DNA from 4 places in the Mesorhizobium sp. M0771 genome. Region 3 is predicted to be linked to each of the others. Evidence: riboswitches for the same ligand, from Rfam matches in the RefSeq annotation. Region 3 holds a riboswitch; each other region holds the start of a gene.

Region 1 (4,196 bases), on a different contig from region 3:
TCGCGCACCCAGTTGTGGAAGCGATGCAGATCATACTCCTCCGGCATCAGCACGCCGGCCGCGTGACGCATCGAGCGCAGGCCTTTCTGGTTGACCTCGCAGATCGCGGCATCCTCCTCCAGCACCTGGGTACCGAAGGCGACGACATTGTCGATGTCGGTCTCGGCGAGCGCCTCGGGCGCGAACAGCCATTCGGCGGTGAGTTCGGTCTGTTCGGGACCGAGCGGCATCAGTCGCACCGTCCTGACATAATCGACATGGCCGACGATGAACATCGAGGGCAGGCTGGTGGCATAGGTCTGTCCGGCCGCACGCTCGGCTGGCGTCAGGCCCGGTAAGACCGGGCCATGGGCATGTCCGTCGCGCGACCAGGTCTCGGCGCCGGCGCGCAGGCCACCCGAAAACTCCGGCGCGTCATTGTCGGCATGGCGGACCCAGTCGGGGTCGTCGTGCCGGCTCATCAGGCCGCGGCCGTATATCGGCACCAGCCGAGACAGGTCCTTGTGGACGCCCGGGCAATGCAGGCACTCGTTGAAGTTCTCCCAGAAGATCTTCCAGTTGCAGTTCATCACCTTGCGCAGGACATGCCCTGATACCAGCGGTTCCAGCGGCCAGTTGGCGAGGTCGCCGGATGCGGGATCGAAGGAGGTCCCGGCGGAGCCGGCCGCAGCCTGCTGAAGGTTCACAAAGACAAAGCCGCGCCACACCGACAGCGCCACCCGGTAGAGCGGATGATCTGCCTTGTCGAAACCATCTGGCAGCGATTTCGAGGGAACGCGCACGAGATCGCCGCGCAGCGAGTAGGACCAGGCATGGTAAGGGCAAGTGATGAGCCGCGCTTTCAGCCGGCCCTCGCTTTCCTGGCAAAGCTGCGAGCCGCGATGCCGGCAGGTGTTGTGGAAGGCGCGCAACTCGCCGGTCTCGTCCCGCAGAATGACGATTTCCTGCGTGCCGACGCGGAATGTCCTGAACGCCAGCGGCTGGGCGAGGTCGGCCTCGCGGCAGACGAGCAGCCAGCTTTTGTGCCAGATGGCGTCGAGATCGCGCTGGTAAGCCTCGCTATCCCAATAGGCCGACGACGGTAGCGTCGGTTCGGCCCGGCTCAGGCCGTTATAGGGGTCGCGCTCGCTCGGGCTGGGATGCATGGCTGGCTTCCTATGAAGCGTCAGCCGACACCCCGGCAAATCGTTTGTCAATCAGAGTGCCGCATTGCCGGTTGCAGGCGCGGCGCATAATCATGTCGTGGACATGGGACATTCGGAAATTGGGGGGATTCGGAAAGTGGCCGCACGACAGATGTCGCTTACGCCGGAGCTGGTCGCGCGCTGCTGGCGCGAGATCAGGGACCCCGGGCCGGATCCGGACGCGATGCATCTCGATGAAGCCGACTATGACGCGCTGCTGGATGAATTGCAGGTCGAACTCCCGGACAGCGAACCGCTATGGCTGTTCGGCTATGGATCGCTGATCTGGAAACCGGAAATAGATTATGTCGAGGACCGCGTTGCCTTGGCGCGCGGCTGGCATCGGTCCTTTTGCATGAACATGACGCGCTGGCGCGGCACCAAGGACAGCCCCGGCTTGATGATGGCGCTGGACCGTGGCGGACAATGCAAGGGCGTCGCCTTCCGGCTGACCGACAGTAACCGGCGCGGGCAGTTGGGCCGGCTTTTCCGGCGCGAAATCACGCTGAAGCCGACAAGCTACCGGCCGCGCATGCTGAAGCTTGCAAGCGAGGCCGGACCGCTCAGGGCATTGGCCTTCGTCATCAACCGCAACGGCCTGACCTATTCCGGCCCGCTCGACGAGGGCAAGGTCGTCGAAAGGCTGGCCACGTCCTGCGGGCACTGGGGGTCGGGCGCCGACTATCTCTACAACACGGTGAAAAACCTTGAAGAGCGCGGCATTCACGATCGCCATCTGTGGCGGCTGCAGCGGCTGGTTGCCGAACGGATCACCGCGTTGAACCCGTAACGCCGCATGGCGCATTCGCGCTGTTGGCCGGCGGAATTTGGTTTGCCGGATGCGGCCGTTTCAGCCTATAGTCATGCATGTCGTCGGTTCCGTTAGGGACCAAGAGGGAATGCGGTGAGGGCTGACTTGTTGCCCAATGCCGTGGCTGCCCCCGCAACTGTGTGCGGTAGTCCTCTCCAAGCCACTGGGGATTTTTTCTTCGGGAAGGTGGGGAAGGGCGCTGATCCGCGAGCCAGGAGACCTGCCGGCGACAGGGAACTGACTTCGATGCCCTCGGGTGGAGGGCGAAAGGACAAGATATGAATTCCGCTTCCGTCTCCCTCGGCGCTTCCGTCTCCTCGCAGTCGCGCTTCATGCAGCTCGTGCTTAGCGCGTTTCTGGGGATTTTCGTCGTCGGCGTTGTCGGTTTCTCGCACATCGATGCGGTCCACAATGCGGCGCACGACTATCGCCATTCGATGGCGTTTCCCTGCCACTGACGAGGATCTGACATCATGAACCTGTTTCGCAACGTCGTGTTCATCGCGGCGATCGCAGGGCTCGTGGCCGGTGTCGCTCTCGCCTGCATGCAGGCCTACGCCACCGTGCCGCTGATCCTCAAGGCGGAGGTCTACGAAAAGGCTGGTGGCGGCCACGAGCATCAGCATGCCGCGGTGCCCGCCGCCAACGCTACGGACACCAATGCCATGAGCACCGCCGCGCCGGCGGAAAATGCGGTGAGCAGCGCAACACCGGCTGAAGCAGCCGCGCCGGCGGAGGACGAAGGCTGGGCGCCGGCCGACGGCTTCGAGCGCTTCGCCTTCAGTGTCGTCGCCAATATCGTCACCGGCATCGGCTTCGCGCTGGTCCTGGTGGCGGTTTCCGAGTTCGCCGGTGGCATCGGCAGCTGGCGCCAGGGCGTGTTCTGGGGTCTGGCCGGCTTTGCCGTTTTCACGCTGGCGCCGGGACTCGGCCTGCCGCCGGAACTGCCGGCAATGCCGGCGGCCGATCTCATGCAGCGCCAGATCTGGTGGTGGGCAACGGTGATGGCAACGGCGATCGGTCTTGCCCTTATCACCTTCCGCACGTCGGCGCCCCTGACCGTGCTCGCCGTCGTCCTGATCGTCGCCCCGCATATTGTCGGCGCGCCGCAGCCTGACAGTTTTGTAACGCCGATCCCGGAGGGCCTGCATCATCAGTTCGTGGTGGCGGTGACGCTGACCAATCTGGTGTTCTGGGTGGTGCTCGGCGCGGTTGTCGGCATAGTGCGCGCGCGCTTCACCGGCACCGCGACCAGCCTGCGCGACACCTTTGCCTGATCGCAGTTTGACCTTCATCATCGGCGGTGCGCGCTCCGGCAAGAGCGTGCATGCCGAAAGTTTGGCGACGGCGTTGCCGCCGCCATGGGCTTATATCGCCACCGCGCAAGCCTATGACGGCGAAATGCGCGAGCGCATCGCGCAGCACCGCTCGCGCCGCGGCGAGGGATGGGCGACCATCGATGCCCCGCTTGATCTTGCAGGTGCGATCGAGGCATTGCCGGACAACCAGCCGGTGCTTGTCGACTGCCTGACGCTGTGGCTGACCAATCATATGCTGGCCGATCATGATCTGGAGGGGGAGTGCCGGCGGCTGGCCGATGTGCTTTCGCGGCCGCGCGGACCGTGGTTCGTGGTCTCCAACGAAGTCGGACAAGGCATTGTGCCCGACAATGCGCTGGCACGCCGGTTCCGCGATGCCGCCGGCCGGCTCAACCAGCAGATCGCGGTCGTAGCTGATATGGTGCTTCTGATGGTGGCGGGGCTGCCGCTCAAGGTGAAATGAGATGACCGATATCGACACAAAAGACGAAGAGCGCCATCGCGCCAAGATGGCCAAGCGCAAGGCGGTGCAGGACGCCGAGGTCGCGGAAAAGACGGTCGAGAAGGGGCTGCTGATCGTCAACACCGGACCCGGCAAGGGCAAGACCACGGCTGCCTTCGGGCTGGCGCTGCGCATGCTCGGCTATGGCAAGCGCGTCGGAATGGTCCAGTTCATCAAGGGCAAATGGCACACCGGCGAGAAGGATGCCTTCGCGGCGTTCGGCGACCGTGTCGTCTGGCACACGATGGGCGAGGGTTTCACCTGGGAGACGCAGGATCTGAAGCGCGACATTGCGGCGGCCGAAGCCGCCTGGGCCAAGGCGCTGGAGCTGATCGCCGACCCCTCTGTCAGCCTTGTCGTCCTCGATGAGCTCAACATTG
Region 2 (4,196 bases), on a different contig from region 3:
ACGAAGGCCAGGGAGGTCGGGTCTTTGAGGCTGGAGACGAAGATCGGGATCGGTCTCATGCCGCGCTGGCGGAGTGCATCAAAGAGGGCATCGATTGGCGCGACATCGGCGGCCAGCAGCATCGAGCGGTAGAATAGGATGGGGATGATGGGAAGGTTGATGTTGTCTGCGCCGAGTTCCCGCCCACCCCCCTCTGTCCTGCCGGACATCTCCCCCGCAAGGGGGGAGATTGCGCTGTCATCGACGCTTTCGCCAATCGGGGATGTTGCAGAGGAATCTATTATCGACTGGGCAGAAAAAGTGCCGAGGTCCGCGCCGGCTGATCTCCCCCCTTGCGGGGGAGATGTCCGGCAGGACAGAGGGGGGTGTGAAGGAACGCCGACATCGGCCAAATCCAACTTGCCTACGACGCCGCGGCCTGGCTCGTAGTAGCCAGCTTTCGGCACGCTGACCGGCTCTGCAACCGCCGCATCCGACCCAGCCAACCCCGCCAGCCGCTGCACCAGCGCCGTCATATTCTCCGGGCCACCCTCGCGGAAATAACCAAGCAGGCCGTCCAGATCCTCGCGCGGCAGCGTCGAGGCTTCGATCAGCCTGAGATCCTCGTCGTGGCTCTCGCCCGGCAGCAGCGCCAGCTTGATGCCGTTCGCACGGGCAGTCGCGGCAAGCTGGTCGCAGCCATAGCGCCACCAGTCGTAGCCGCCGAGGATGCGCACCAAAATCACCTTGGCGTGGCGGGCGACGCTGTCGATCCAGAGGTCCACGGACATGGGATGGCGCAGGTCGCGCAGCGCCGCCAACCGCATCGACGGCAGGCGGACGGCATCGGCCTTCCAGGCCGCAGCGAGGCCGGCGAGGTCGCTGTCGGTGAAGGACAGCGCCACGATATCCGCCGGCGTCTGCCGGAGATCAACCGGTTCGGCGAGATCGTCGAGCGAGGCGGAGGTCGTGGTGAGTATGTGCATCGCGGCTTAGCGCGTTTCACCGTTTCACGGAAACGGCGAACCGCTCTATCTCCTTGTTTTTACGCAATTCCTGTGGGAAAACCGTTTCACACTTTTCCTGGAATGGCTCCTGAGATCAGCCGGCGAGTATACGCTCGATCGCCGGGCGGTTCAGCCCCTTCAGGCCAATGACGACAAGACGGGAGCGGCGGTCGTCCTCAGCCGCCCAGGCGCGGTCATAGTAATGATTGACGCGCGAGCCGACGGCCTGCAGCAAAAGCCGCATCGGCTTGCCGCCGACATCGACGAAGCCTTTCACGCGCAGCACATTCTCTTCCTCGGCCACCGTAGCGACGCGCCTGGCCAGTTCGTCCGGATTGGCGATCGAGGGGATGTCGACGATGAAGGTGTCGAAATCGTCATGCTCGTGGTCGAAGGCGCCGTCATGGTGCGACTTGCGGTTCTCGATGTCGTCTTCGACGGCGAGACCGAGGCCAAGCAGCACCGACGGGTCGACCTTGCCATGCGCGGTCGGCACGATTTTTACCGCGCGGGCGGAATGCTCATTGATGATGGTGTTGGCGCGGGCCGAACCGGCTGAATCCATCAAATCGCTCTTCGACAGGATGATCAAATCGGCGCAGGCGATCTGGTCTTCGAAGACTTCTTCGACCGGATCGTCGTGGTCGAGCGTCTCGTCCTGAGCGCGCTGTGCCTGCAGGGCGTCCATATCGTTGGCAACGCGGCCCTCGGCCAGCGCCGGGCCGTCTACCACGGCAATGACGCCATCGACGGTCACCCGGCTCTTCACGCTTGGCCACTGGAACGCCTGGACCAGCGGCTTGGGCAGAGCCAGGCCCGAGGTCTCGATCAGGATGTGGTCAACCTTAGGTGTCAGCGCGAGGATCTTGTCGAGGGCGGGCACGAAATCGTCGGCGACCGTGCAGCAGATGCAGCCATTGGCCAGTTCGAGGATGTTTTCCTCGGGGCAGGTGTCGATGCCGCAGCCTTTCAGGATTTCCCCGTCGATGCCGATGTCACCGAACTCGTTGACGATGATGGCAATGCGCTTGCCACCGGCGTTTTCCAGGAGATGGCGGACCAGCGTCGTCTTGCCGGCGCCGAGGAAGCCGGTGACGACGGTGCAGGGAACACGGGAGAGATTGCCGGCCGGATTTGGAGCGTTCATGGTCAGTCCTTCAGCATGTCGAGGGGTGGGATGCGGGCAACGAGGCCGCGCTTGAGGCTATCGGGCCGGCCGCGCCACGGGATGAGGCCGTCGGTCGAAGTCGCGAAGAGCTTTGCGCCGGTGACGAGGTCGGCGCCGCTGGTTGGGGCCAGATCGCCGAAGACATAGCTCCAGCAGCCATCACGCAGGATCGCGGCGCTGAGGCGGCGCTTGCAATTGCCGAGACATTCGGCGGTGCGGACCCGGATATCGCCGGCAGCGGCGCGGCGTGTGTCCTCAGCCAGCAATTCGCCGGCGCGCGGATGGGCGTCGGAACCGGTCTCATCGCGGCAGGAGGCGCAGACGATGACGGTCACGCCGGTCAGGGCGTCGTTGTCCCCGGACGCAATGTCCGCTGTGCCAGCCGAAAAACTGCTGTTCTGGTCCAAAAACCGTGCTCCTTGCCCGGAAACCCGCCAGGCGATCGGATACTTTGTCTCAGACGGCAGGTCTCCTGGCTCGCGGGTCATCGCCTTGGTTAGCCGCCTTCCCGGTGTTACCCAGTGGCTTTCGGCCTTGGCTCTTCGCTTACAGTTGCGGGGACAGCCGCGGATTTGGGATTTTCGTCCCGCACCGCATTCCCTCTTGGCCCTTGCCGTTGCGGGCAGGGGACCGTCTGCAGCGGATTTAGGCTTTTGCGGGCGGCGGTGTCAACGCACGGCTACGACATGGCGATGTCGGCAGGGGCTGTCATGTCCCGGTTCCGGCAGTGCCAGGATGACCTGTCGGATAGCTTGATAGCCATCGCCATAGTCCCAGTCATGACCGACAGCCAGATTCTGTCCCTCATGCCAAACCGCGTTGTCCAGAAGGACTTCGGCACTAATCAGCGTGCCCTTCAAGCCTGCCAGAAAGGTCCGGACAAAATGGCTTCCGGGGGGTACCGAAGCTGTGAACAGCTTTTCCAGCTTGGCACAGAATGCTGGATAGCCTGGTGTCAGCGAGCATAGCTCGGTTGTGGCCTGGGAAATGACCGGGCCGCTATAGATTTTCCAGCGGGCATCTTTTCGCCAGATCTTCCAACTGGCGCTGCTTCGCTGCCAAAGCTCTATTTCGGCCTGCATGTTCTCGCAGACGTGATCGGCCAGTCCCTCAATGGCCACATGGAAAACACCACGGAGAAACTTTTCAAACGCCTGGTTCAGTTCCTGTTCGCGCGTGTCGCCGAAGCCAGCAAAGGATTCAATGACCGGCTGAACATCAAGCAGCGGAGAAAAAATGTAGATTTCCAGGACCAGCCGGTCAGAACTCGTCTCGAACACCTCCGCCTCAAACCGAAGCTGCTTCGATTGGAGCATGACGTCCCTATCTCTGCGGACTGCATCTATTCCATGCGCAATGAGGGCGCCATGGATCATGTCGAGCACTTTGTCCGATGCCATTGCACAACCTACGAGGCTTATTGAGGCGTCTATGACAGACGCTGCAAGGGTTGGCCATCTCTCTCGCTAGCCAATGCCGGCCCCAAATCGCCGGCGGGCGTCACTTCGATGCGCTCAAGTCCAAGCCAGCCCTGCATCTGCTTTAGTTCCTCGAAAAGCTGTGCGGTGGTCTCAGGCGGTGCGCCTGCTTCGGCATAGGCGGCGTGGACGCGTAAGACACTCGCAGGCCGGTCGGCCTTGAGGTCGACGCGGGCGACGATCTTGTCGCCGAGCAGGAAAGGCAGCACGTAATAGCCATATTGCCGCTTGTCGGCCGGGGTGTAGATCTCGATGCGGTAGCGGAAATCGAAGAGACGCTCGGTGCGCGCTCGCTCGAAGACCACCGGATCGAAGGGCGCCAGCAAGGCGCGGGCCTCGGTCTTTCGCGGCAGGCGGGCGTCCTTATAGAGGTAAGCCGGCTTGTCCCAGCCTTCGACGCGTACCGGCAGCAACTCGCCCAGTTCGACCAGTTCCTCCAACCGGCCCTTCATGTCGGCCGGCGACAGGCGGAAATAGTCGCGCAAATCGCCTGATGTGGCGATGCCGTGGGCGCGGGCAGAAATGCGCAGCAATTCGCGGTGCGCGTCCTCGGCGGCCGGCACC
Region 3 (4,196 bases):
CGCCTCATTCCAGAGTTGTTCGATCTCAGACCGAAAGGCATTATCAAGATGCTTGATCTCTTACGCCCTATATACCGCAATACAGCGACCTATGGCCATTTCGGCCGTGAAGAGCCTGATTTCACCTGGGAGAAGACAGACAGGGCAGACGAATTGCGTCGCGAGGCAGGACTCGCCGCCCCGTGAGACCGGCGAACGGATTGGAAAAGCCCATTCCCACCGGGCAGACCCACGCCTGGCAGGCGTGGCGAGAAGCGGCTCGGGTTTTTTGGCGGAGACATTGATGCCCGATTATGACGTGCTTTGCATCGGCAATGCCATTGTCGACATCATCGCCCAGTGCGACGAGGAATTCCTCGAGACCAACGGCATCATCAAGGGTGCGATGAACCTCATCGACACCAGGCGCGCCGAGCTGCTCTACAGCCGCATGGGCCCGGCGATCGAGGCCTCCGGCGGCAGCGCGGGCAATACGGCGGCCGGCGTCGCCAGCTTCGGCGGCCGCGCCGCCTTCTTCGGCAAGGTGTCGAACGACCCGCTCGGCGAAATCTACGCCCACGACATCCATGCCCAGGGCGTTGCCTTCGACACCAGGCCGCTCGAGGGACAGCCGCCGACGGCGCGCTCGATGATCTTCGTCACCCCCGACGGCGAGCGTTCGATGAACACCTATCTCGGCGCCTGCATCGAACTCGGGCCGGAAGACGTCGAGGCCGACAAGGCGTCGGGCGCCAAGGTCACCTATTTCGAGGGCTATCTGTGGGATCCGCCGCGCGCCAAGGAGGCGATCCGGCAGACGGCGAAGCTCGCACACGCGGCCCGACGCGAAGTGTCGATGACGTTGTCGGATTCGTTCTGCGTCGACCGCTACCGCGACGAGTTCCTCGAGTTGATGCGCTCGGGCACCGTCGACATCGTCTTTGCCAACAGCCACGAGATCAAGTCGCTCTACCAGACCAAATCCTTCGACGAGGCGCTGGCGGCGATCCGCAAGGACTGCAAGATTGCCGCCGTCACCCGCTCGGAAAAAGGCTCGGTGATCGTGCGCGGCGACGAGACCGTCACCATTCAGGCGACTACGATCCGCGAGCTGGTCGACACCACCGGCGCCGGCGACCTCTACGCCGCCGGTTTCCTCTATGGCTATACGAGCGGGCGCAGCCTGAAGGATTGCGGCGACCTTGGCTCGCTGGCGGCCGGCCTGGTGATCCAGCAGATCGGCCCAAGGCCAAGGCAGAATTTGCGCCGCGAGGCGGAACGGGCTGGGTTGCTGTAGATGCGCGGCAACTAACCAGCCGCCCTACTGACGCGATCATCGCAGTGGCGGAACTGTGTCAAAGCTCGCTGCGATCTTCTGCATTCTAACGACGTTGTCACGCGCTTGAAGTCTTGTCCGAAATCCTTCATGGGCGACCCTGCGAGGGATGTCGCAGCCCGACAGGAATCCATTAGTTGGACAATGGTGGCAGCGCAGCAGCGCCGCCAATGGGCGACTGAATATTTCACAATGTTAGACAAGCGTAAAAGCGCGATCGCATAACGACATAAACATTTCGTTATGCGTCATTGACAAGAGAGCGGATTGTTGTGATTGTCTGCGTGTCGTGGTTCTTCGCGTGCGGCGCTGCCGCAGCGAAGCTAAGAGGGAAGCCGGTGCGATGCCGGCGCTGCCCCCGCAACTGTTAGCGGCGAGTCAACCCCACTCATGTCACCGAGGCGAATACCCTCGGGAAGACGGGTAGTGACCCCGCGAGCCAGGAGACCTGCCACGGCGAATTACGTCCACGGGCGGGGTGTCTCGGTGGCCGCTGCAACCCGGCGTTGGTGCCGGCCTGCTAGCGTCTTCCTTGTCACCGACGCCCCAATCAACGGGGTATGACATGACTGTCTCTCAGCGAATTCCGGTAGCAACGCTCGGCGTGCCGCGATTCGGTCGTCGGCGAGAACTGAAATTCGCGCTTGAAAGCTACTGGTCCGGAACATCGTCCGCTAGTGATCTTCTCACGATGGCGAAGGCGCTCCGTGCCGCTAGCTGGGAGGAGCAGCGCGATCGCGGCGTATCGAAAATCCCGTCGAACGACTTCTCGCTTTACGACCATGTGCTCGACACCGCAGCCATGGTCGGCGCCGTTCCATCCCGTTACGGCTGGAATAGCGGCGAGGTCCCACTTGACATCTACTTCGCAATGGCGCGCGGCAACCCGGCTCAGACCGAGGATTGTAGACACGCTGGTCACCAGGAGGAGGCTCATGGACCTGGTGTAACCGCGATGGAAATGACCAAGTGGTTTGACACCAACTACCACTACATTGTGCCGGAACTCGATGATGATCAGACGTTCGCCCTCTCGTCATCGAAGCCGGTCGATTACTTCCTCGAGGCTAAAGCTCTCGGCATTCACACACGCCCAGTCATCCTTGGACCCATCACCTTCCTCAAGCTGGCGAAATCGCCTGCCGAAGGGTTCGGTCCCATCGCGCTCCTACCGCGGCTGCTGCCCGTTTACGAGCAAGTCCTGCAGAGGCTGAAGCTGTCGGGAGCCGACTGGGTGCAGATCGATGAGCCAGCGCTTGTCCTCGATCTGAACCCGAACGAACAAGCTGCGTTCGAATTCGCCTATGGCCAGCTGTCGAAAGCCGCGCCCGAGCTGAAGATCATGCTGGCTACGTATTTCGGGTCGCTGGGAGACAATCTCGAAACCGCGGTTTCTCTGCCCCTGGCCGGGCTGCATATTGATCTCGTGCGCGCTCCCGAGCAGCTGGAAACGGTGGGTCGGCTCGCTCCGAAGGATCTGGTGCTCTCGCTTGGCTTGATCGATGGCCGCAACGTCTGGCGTGCGAACCTGCCCGCCATTCTCGACCGCATCAAACCGATCGTCGCCGGCTGGCCCTTGGACCGCGTCGAAATCGCGCCTTCTTGCTCGATGCTGCATGTGCCGATTGACCTGCGCATGGAGACGGAACTCGAGGCCGACATCAGGTCGTGGCTCGCCTTCGCGGCCCAGAAGACCGACGAGCTGGTCTTGCTGGCCCGGGCCCTGTCCCAAGGCAGGGATGCGGTGGCAGGCGCGTTGAAAGCGACTGCCGAGGCTGCCGCCACTCGCTTGACGTCCACGAAGATCCATGATCCGCTTGTTGAGGGGCGGATCGCCAGCATTGACCATAGCATGAAACGACGAGAGAGCGCTTTTGGCGAGCGCTCCAGAGTCCAGGCCGGCACGCTCGGGCTGCCGCCGTTCCCGACGACGACAATCGGGTCCTTCCCGCAGACGCCGCAGGTACGCCGCGCGCGGTCCGCTCATGCGAAGGGCCAGCTCAGTTATGTCGACTACGAGATTTTCCTGAAGAAGGAGATCGAGTCAGCAATTCGTTGGCAGGAAGAGATCGGGCTGGACGTGCTGGTGCACGGTGAGTTCGAACGAAACGACATGGTACAGCATTTCGGCGAGCAGCTGTCCGGCTTCGCCTTCACCCAGCATGCCTGGGTACAAAGCTATGGGTCGCGCTACGTGCGTCCCCCCATCATCTTCGGGGACGTATCGAGGCGCAATCCGATGACGGTGCGCTGGTGGCAATTCGCCCAGTCGCTTACGGAAAAGCCCGTGAAGGGAATGCTCACGGGCCCAGTCACCATTCTCAACTGGTCCTTTGTTCGCGACGACGTACCCCGCTCCGAAGCCTGCCGCCAGATCGCGCTCGCCATCCGCGACGAAGTCACGGATCTCGAAAGGTCCGGCGCAAGGATGATCCAGATCGATGAGGCCGCGTTTCGCGAAGGATTGCCACTGCGCCAGTCCGACTGGAATGTCTATCTCGAATGGGCTGTCGAATGCTTCCGGATCGTTTCAACGGGTGTAAAGGACGCGACTCAAATCCATACCCACATGTGCTATTCGGAGTTCAACGAGATCATCGACGCAATTGCTGAAATGGATGCCGATGTCATTTCGATTGAGACGTCGCGCTCGAACATGCAACTGCTGGACGCCTTCACGAGCACCAAATATCCGAACGAAATCGGTCCCGGCGTCTATGACATTCACTCACCACGTGTCCCGGAGGTCGGCGAGATTTCGGACCTAATCATGCTTGCACGCGAGCGACTGTCCGACGGCCAACTGTGGGTAAACCCGGACTGTGGCCTCAAAACACGCAAATGGGAGGAGGTCCGCCCTGCCCTCATGAACATGGTCGCT
Region 4 (4,196 bases), on a different contig from region 3:
CCTCGATTTCGAGCGCCGACAATGGTTTCGAGCAGCAGGCAAGGATAAAACCGTCATCGATCTCGTGGTCGAGGATGCCGCCATTGTGGCTCATCTCGACTTCGCCGGAGACCTTCTTCACCTTGCAGGTGCCGCACAGGCCGAACTCGCAGGCGGCGGGAATCCGCACGCCCGAGCTGCGCGCGGTCTGCAGCACGGTCTGGCCGGCGACGCAGCCGGCGTCGACCTCCGAAAGCGAGAAGCGGATCGGCGTCACGGCTTCGACAGGTACAGCGATGCCGTCCTCGACCGGGGAGGCAAACGGCGCCGGAATTTCCTCCACCACAGGCGCGGCAAAGCTCTCCTGATGGTATTTCGTCATGTCGAAGCCGGCGGCATCCAGCATGCCGCGCACGGCGCGCATGAACGGATCGGGGCCGCAGCAGAAGATTTCGCGCTCGCGGAAGTCCGGAGCCAGCAAGGGCAGCCGGATCGCATCGATGCGGCCCATATGGCCGTACCAGCCTTCGCGGCTGGAACGTTCCTCGATCATGAAGCCGAGCGACAGGCCGGGCATATGGCCGCCGAGCAGTTCGAGTTCCTTGCGGAAGATGATCTCTTCGGCACGCCGCGCGCAGTTGACGAAACCGACATCGGTCCATGGCGCGCAGTCGTTCAGCCAGCGCAGCATCGACATCATCGGCGTCACGCCGGAGCCGGCGGAAATGAACAGGTATTTGGCCGCCGGGTGGCTGTGCAACGAGAAGTCGCCGGCCGGTCCGTAGGCCTTGACATGCGAACCGGGCACCAGATGGTCGAACATCCAGCGCGTGCCGATGCTGCCGGCCTGCGCCTTGATCGTCACCGCGATCGAAAACGGCCGCGATGGCGACGACGACAGCGTGTAGGTGCGCATCAGCGGCCCGTCCGGTGTCGGCAGTTCCAGCGTCAGGAACTGGCCCGGCTTGTAGCGGAACCAGGTCTGGTTGTCGGAGCGGAAGGTGAAGGTCTTGACGTCGGGCGCCTCGTCGCTGACGCCGATCACTTCCAGCACCTGCAGCCTATCGTTCCACGGCGCCATCTGGTCAAGATGGCGATAGAGCCCAAGATCCGTCATCGCATTCATCCTCTGGTCCCTCTTCGCCTGCTCCAGCTCACGCGACGCTGCGTAGCGCCGGCCGGCCGCCTTCGGCAAGGCGCGGGCCGATGAAGGCCGCGTACCATTCGACGAACTGGATCACGCCGCCCTCGTGCAGCTCCGAATAGGGGCCGGGCTCATAGGCCGGAGACAGGATGCCAAAGGCGTTTTCCTCGACGATGCGGCGGTCCTGGTCGTTGGTCTCGGTCCAGACATGGGTGAGCTCCTCAAGGTTGTAGTCGACCCCCTCGACCGCATCCTTGTGCACCAGCCACTTGGTCGTCACCGCGGTTTCGGTGGCGCTGATCGGCAGCACCCGGAAGGTGACCGCATGGTCGATCAGTATGTGGTTCCAGGTCGTCGGATAGTGGTAGTGCATCAAGGTGCCGATGCGGTCGGCGGCAACAGTGTCGGACAGGTTCTTCGTCACCGCGCGCTTTCCGGACATCGTGTAGCTGACGGCATCGCGCAGCAGCGGCGCGCGGGTGGCGCGGTATTGCCCGGCCGGATCGATGCGGAACTTGCTCGGCAGGCCCGCCGCCTCGCATTTCGCCCAGTGCGCCAGCATCTCCGGATCGCTGTCGGCGCCCTGCACGCCGGTCACCGTCGGCGCTTCGGGGAATGTCTTGCACAGCTCTGGATGATTGCCGGCGCAGTGATAGCATTCGCGGTTGTTTTCCCAGACCAGCTTCCAGTTGCCCTTCTCGATGATGGTGCTCTCGAAGGCGACCTTGGCTTCATTCAGCCGGTGCGGCTTGAGGTAGGGCTCTATCATGGCGCGCATCGGGGCAAAGTCGGCAGGTTCTTTTGCCAGGCAGATGAAGATGTAGCCGCCGACGCTCTCGCAGGCGACGGGCTTCAGGCCGAACTGGCTCTTGTCGAAACCGTCGGCCATCTGGCGGGCAAACAGCAGCCGGCCGTCAAGCTCGTAGGTCCACTGGTGATAGGGGCAGACAAGCTTTGCCGCCATGCCCTTCTCAGTGTTGCAGACACGGCTGCCGCGATGGCGGCAGGAATTGTGAAAGGCGTTGATGTTGCCCTTCTGGTCGCGGACCAGCACCACCGGATAATCGCCGATCTGCACGGTGATATAGCTGCCGGGCTTCGGCAGTTCGCAATCATGGCCGATGAACAGCCAGTCGCGATACCAGATAAGCTCCATGTCGAGCTTGAAATAGTCCGGGTCGGTGTAGAAGGGCTGTTCCAGCGAAAAGCCTTGCTTGCGGCCGTTCAGGAGCCTCAGCATGTCGTTGCGCGTATCCATAGTTCTGTCCTCGTGGTTTAAGGACTGAACTTGGTGGTGATGGAGGAAGGATCGGACGCAGGCCGGCGCGGCGCCGGACATGCACTATCCACCTCTTGACCGCCCACCGCGATCAGTCGAGTCTATGCATCTCGGGCTGGTTTCCGGGCTCTGGAGTTGTCCTTGCGGACCATCGCGACACCTTCCCAGGCTGCTGCCCAGTGGTCTCCCGTTGCGACTTCAACTCCACCACCGTTGCGGGGGCAGCGCCGGATTCTGACCGGCTTCCCAATTCTCCGCTGCGTCGTCACGAAGCGGCACCTGAGATGCGATCATCTAATCACGGCAGCGATCGCGACGTCGGCATGAAAGCGACATCATATCCATGCGGCGCGACACGCGCGGCATACGCCCCGCCGACCACCGAAGGGCTGAGATCCTGTCTTGCGGCGCTATCATCGCCGTTTCGAATCGCTGCGGATCCAGTTCCGATCGGGGGCAAAAAGGGCTCAACGGTATCGAAAAGTTACTATTAGCAATCTCTAATCGAACCGAACGGTTCGTTTCTGTTGACAATGCGTGCAGGACGGTGTGAACGACGGCCCGGAAACCGACACCGGAGCGAACCACTCGGTTCGACATAAGCAACTGAAAACAATGCGATAAATGACCATAGAGGAACTTCCTGGCACAATTTCAAGGTGCAGGACCGTGGTCCACACGGAACAACTTCGTGATTGGAAACCAGCCTATGGCTTTCCCACATCGGGGCTGTCCGAACGACGCGAATTCCTCCCAAGACACGCCGCTAGACGGCCAGACAAACTGGAGTACTAAAAATGAAAAAGATCATCCTCACTGCCGCAGCCGTTTTGGCGATCACCGGCAGCGCCTTCGCCGGTAGCGACAATTACGGTTCCAATGGTGCGAACCAGCCAGCCGTCTCGGTCGACAGCTCGTATACGGCTTCCATTCAGAAGCCGGCGCACGCTGACAAGCAGCCTGTCGTTCAGGGCGCCGACCGCGACCTCTACGGCAATCGCTGATCCCGACCAAAGAAGGGCGGCTAACCCGTCGCTCTCGGGATCCCAAAAAATTCAGGAGTATTGAAATGAAAAAGATCATCCTTGCTGCCGCCGCCGTTTTGGCCATCTCCGGCAGCGCTTTCGCCGGCAGCGACAACTACGGTTCGAACGGCGCCAACCAGCCTGCGATTACGTCGACCGATAGTGGCCATACGGCTTCGGTTGAGAAGTCGGCTCCAGCCGAGCAGGCGCCTGCCCACGGTGCCGACCGTAACCTTTTCGGCCGCTAAAAGCCGGTTTCCAGCACGTGGCGGGCTTATCCGCTGCAGCTGGCGGCATCAGAAAAATTCAGGAGACTAAAATGAAGAAGATCGTTCTTGCCACCGCAGCCGTTCTGGCTATTTCGAGCGCTGCCTTTGCCGGCAGCGACAATTATGGCTCCAATGGCGCCAACCAGCCGGCCGCTGCCGTCGACACCACCCGCACTTCGTCGACCGGCACCAACTCGGCGGTCTACAAGCTGCTGAACTCGTCGAACGACCAACAGAAGTTCGTTCCTCAGAGCAGCGACAGGGATCGGTTCGGCAACAACTAACAGCCGAAGCTTAAAAAAAGAGCGGCGGGCCTGGCCCGCCGCTCTTTTTTCATGCCTGTACGACGCAGCTATCTCAAGCCGCCTTCACTTCCACCGGCTTGAGCGAGAAGGAGTGCCCATCGGCGTCGAAGATGTGCAGGTCCCCGGCATCCGCGGTCAGTCGCAGCTTTGCCCCGCGCTTGACCTCGACATTGCCGGGCAGCTTGGTCACCAACG

The links. A riboswitch is a leader RNA that binds a small molecule or an ion and turns the genes downstream of it on or off. The one in region 3 is predicted to bind cobalamin.
Region 1: it holds a riboswitch for cobalamin, as region 3 does, so the genes downstream of both, NKI05_RS03925 (CbtB domain-containing protein) here and metE (5-methyltetrahydropteroyltriglutamate--homocysteine S-methyltransferase) in region 3, are expected to answer to the same signal.
Region 2: it holds a riboswitch for cobalamin, as region 3 does, so the genes downstream of both, NKI05_RS03690 (DUF1636 family protein) here and metE (5-methyltetrahydropteroyltriglutamate--homocysteine S-methyltransferase) in region 3, are expected to answer to the same signal.
Region 4: it holds a riboswitch for cobalamin, as region 3 does, so the genes downstream of both, NKI05_RS20415 (aromatic ring-hydroxylating oxygenase subunit alpha) here and metE (5-methyltetrahydropteroyltriglutamate--homocysteine S-methyltransferase) in region 3, are expected to answer to the same signal.

The regions. Positions count from the first base shown of each region.
Region 1 is NZ_JAMYPC010000002.1:78,330-82,525, forward strand. It holds gene NKI05_RS03915 (aromatic ring-hydroxylating oxygenase subunit alpha) at 1-1,145, opposite strand, end outside; gene NKI05_RS03920 (gamma-glutamylcyclotransferase) at 1,282-1,974, shown strand; cobalamin riboswitch at 2,042-2,237, shown strand; gene NKI05_RS03925 (CbtB domain-containing protein) at 2,274-2,453, shown strand; gene NKI05_RS03930 (CbtA family protein) at 2,469-3,272, shown strand; gene cobU (bifunctional adenosylcobinamide kinase/adenosylcobinamide-phosphate guanylyltransferase) at 3,265-3,777, shown strand; gene cobO (cob(I)yrinic acid a,c-diamide adenosyltransferase) at 3,779-4,196, shown strand, end outside.
Region 2 is NZ_JAMYPC010000002.1:31,842-36,037, forward strand. It holds gene cobN (cobaltochelatase subunit CobN) at 1-965, opposite strand, end outside; gene cobW (cobalamin biosynthesis protein CobW) at 1,081-2,133, opposite strand; gene NKI05_RS03690 (DUF1636 family protein) at 2,136-2,561, opposite strand; cobalamin riboswitch at 2,600-2,804, opposite strand; gene NKI05_RS03695 (DUF6348 family protein) at 2,823-3,554, opposite strand; gene NKI05_RS03700 (winged helix-turn-helix domain-containing protein) at 3,584-4,196, opposite strand, start outside.
Region 3 is NZ_JAMYPC010000025.1:33,733-37,928, reverse strand. It holds gene metK (methionine adenosyltransferase) at 1-186, shown strand, start outside; gene NKI05_RS28060 (adenosine kinase) at 284-1,276, shown strand; cobalamin riboswitch at 1,589-1,785, shown strand; gene metE (5-methyltetrahydropteroyltriglutamate--homocysteine S-methyltransferase) at 1,881-4,196, shown strand, end outside.
Region 4 is NZ_JAMYPC010000013.1:168,313-172,508, forward strand. It holds gene NKI05_RS20410 (FAD-binding oxidoreductase) at 1-1,096, opposite strand, end outside; gene NKI05_RS20415 (aromatic ring-hydroxylating oxygenase subunit alpha) at 1,134-2,381, opposite strand; cobalamin riboswitch at 2,499-2,700, opposite strand; gene NKI05_RS20420 (DUF680 domain-containing protein) at 3,200-3,406, shown strand; gene NKI05_RS20425 (DUF680 domain-containing protein) at 3,472-3,675, shown strand; gene NKI05_RS20430 (DUF680 domain-containing protein) at 3,747-3,980, shown strand; gene NKI05_RS20435 (ABC transporter ATP-binding protein) at 4,054-4,196, opposite strand, start outside.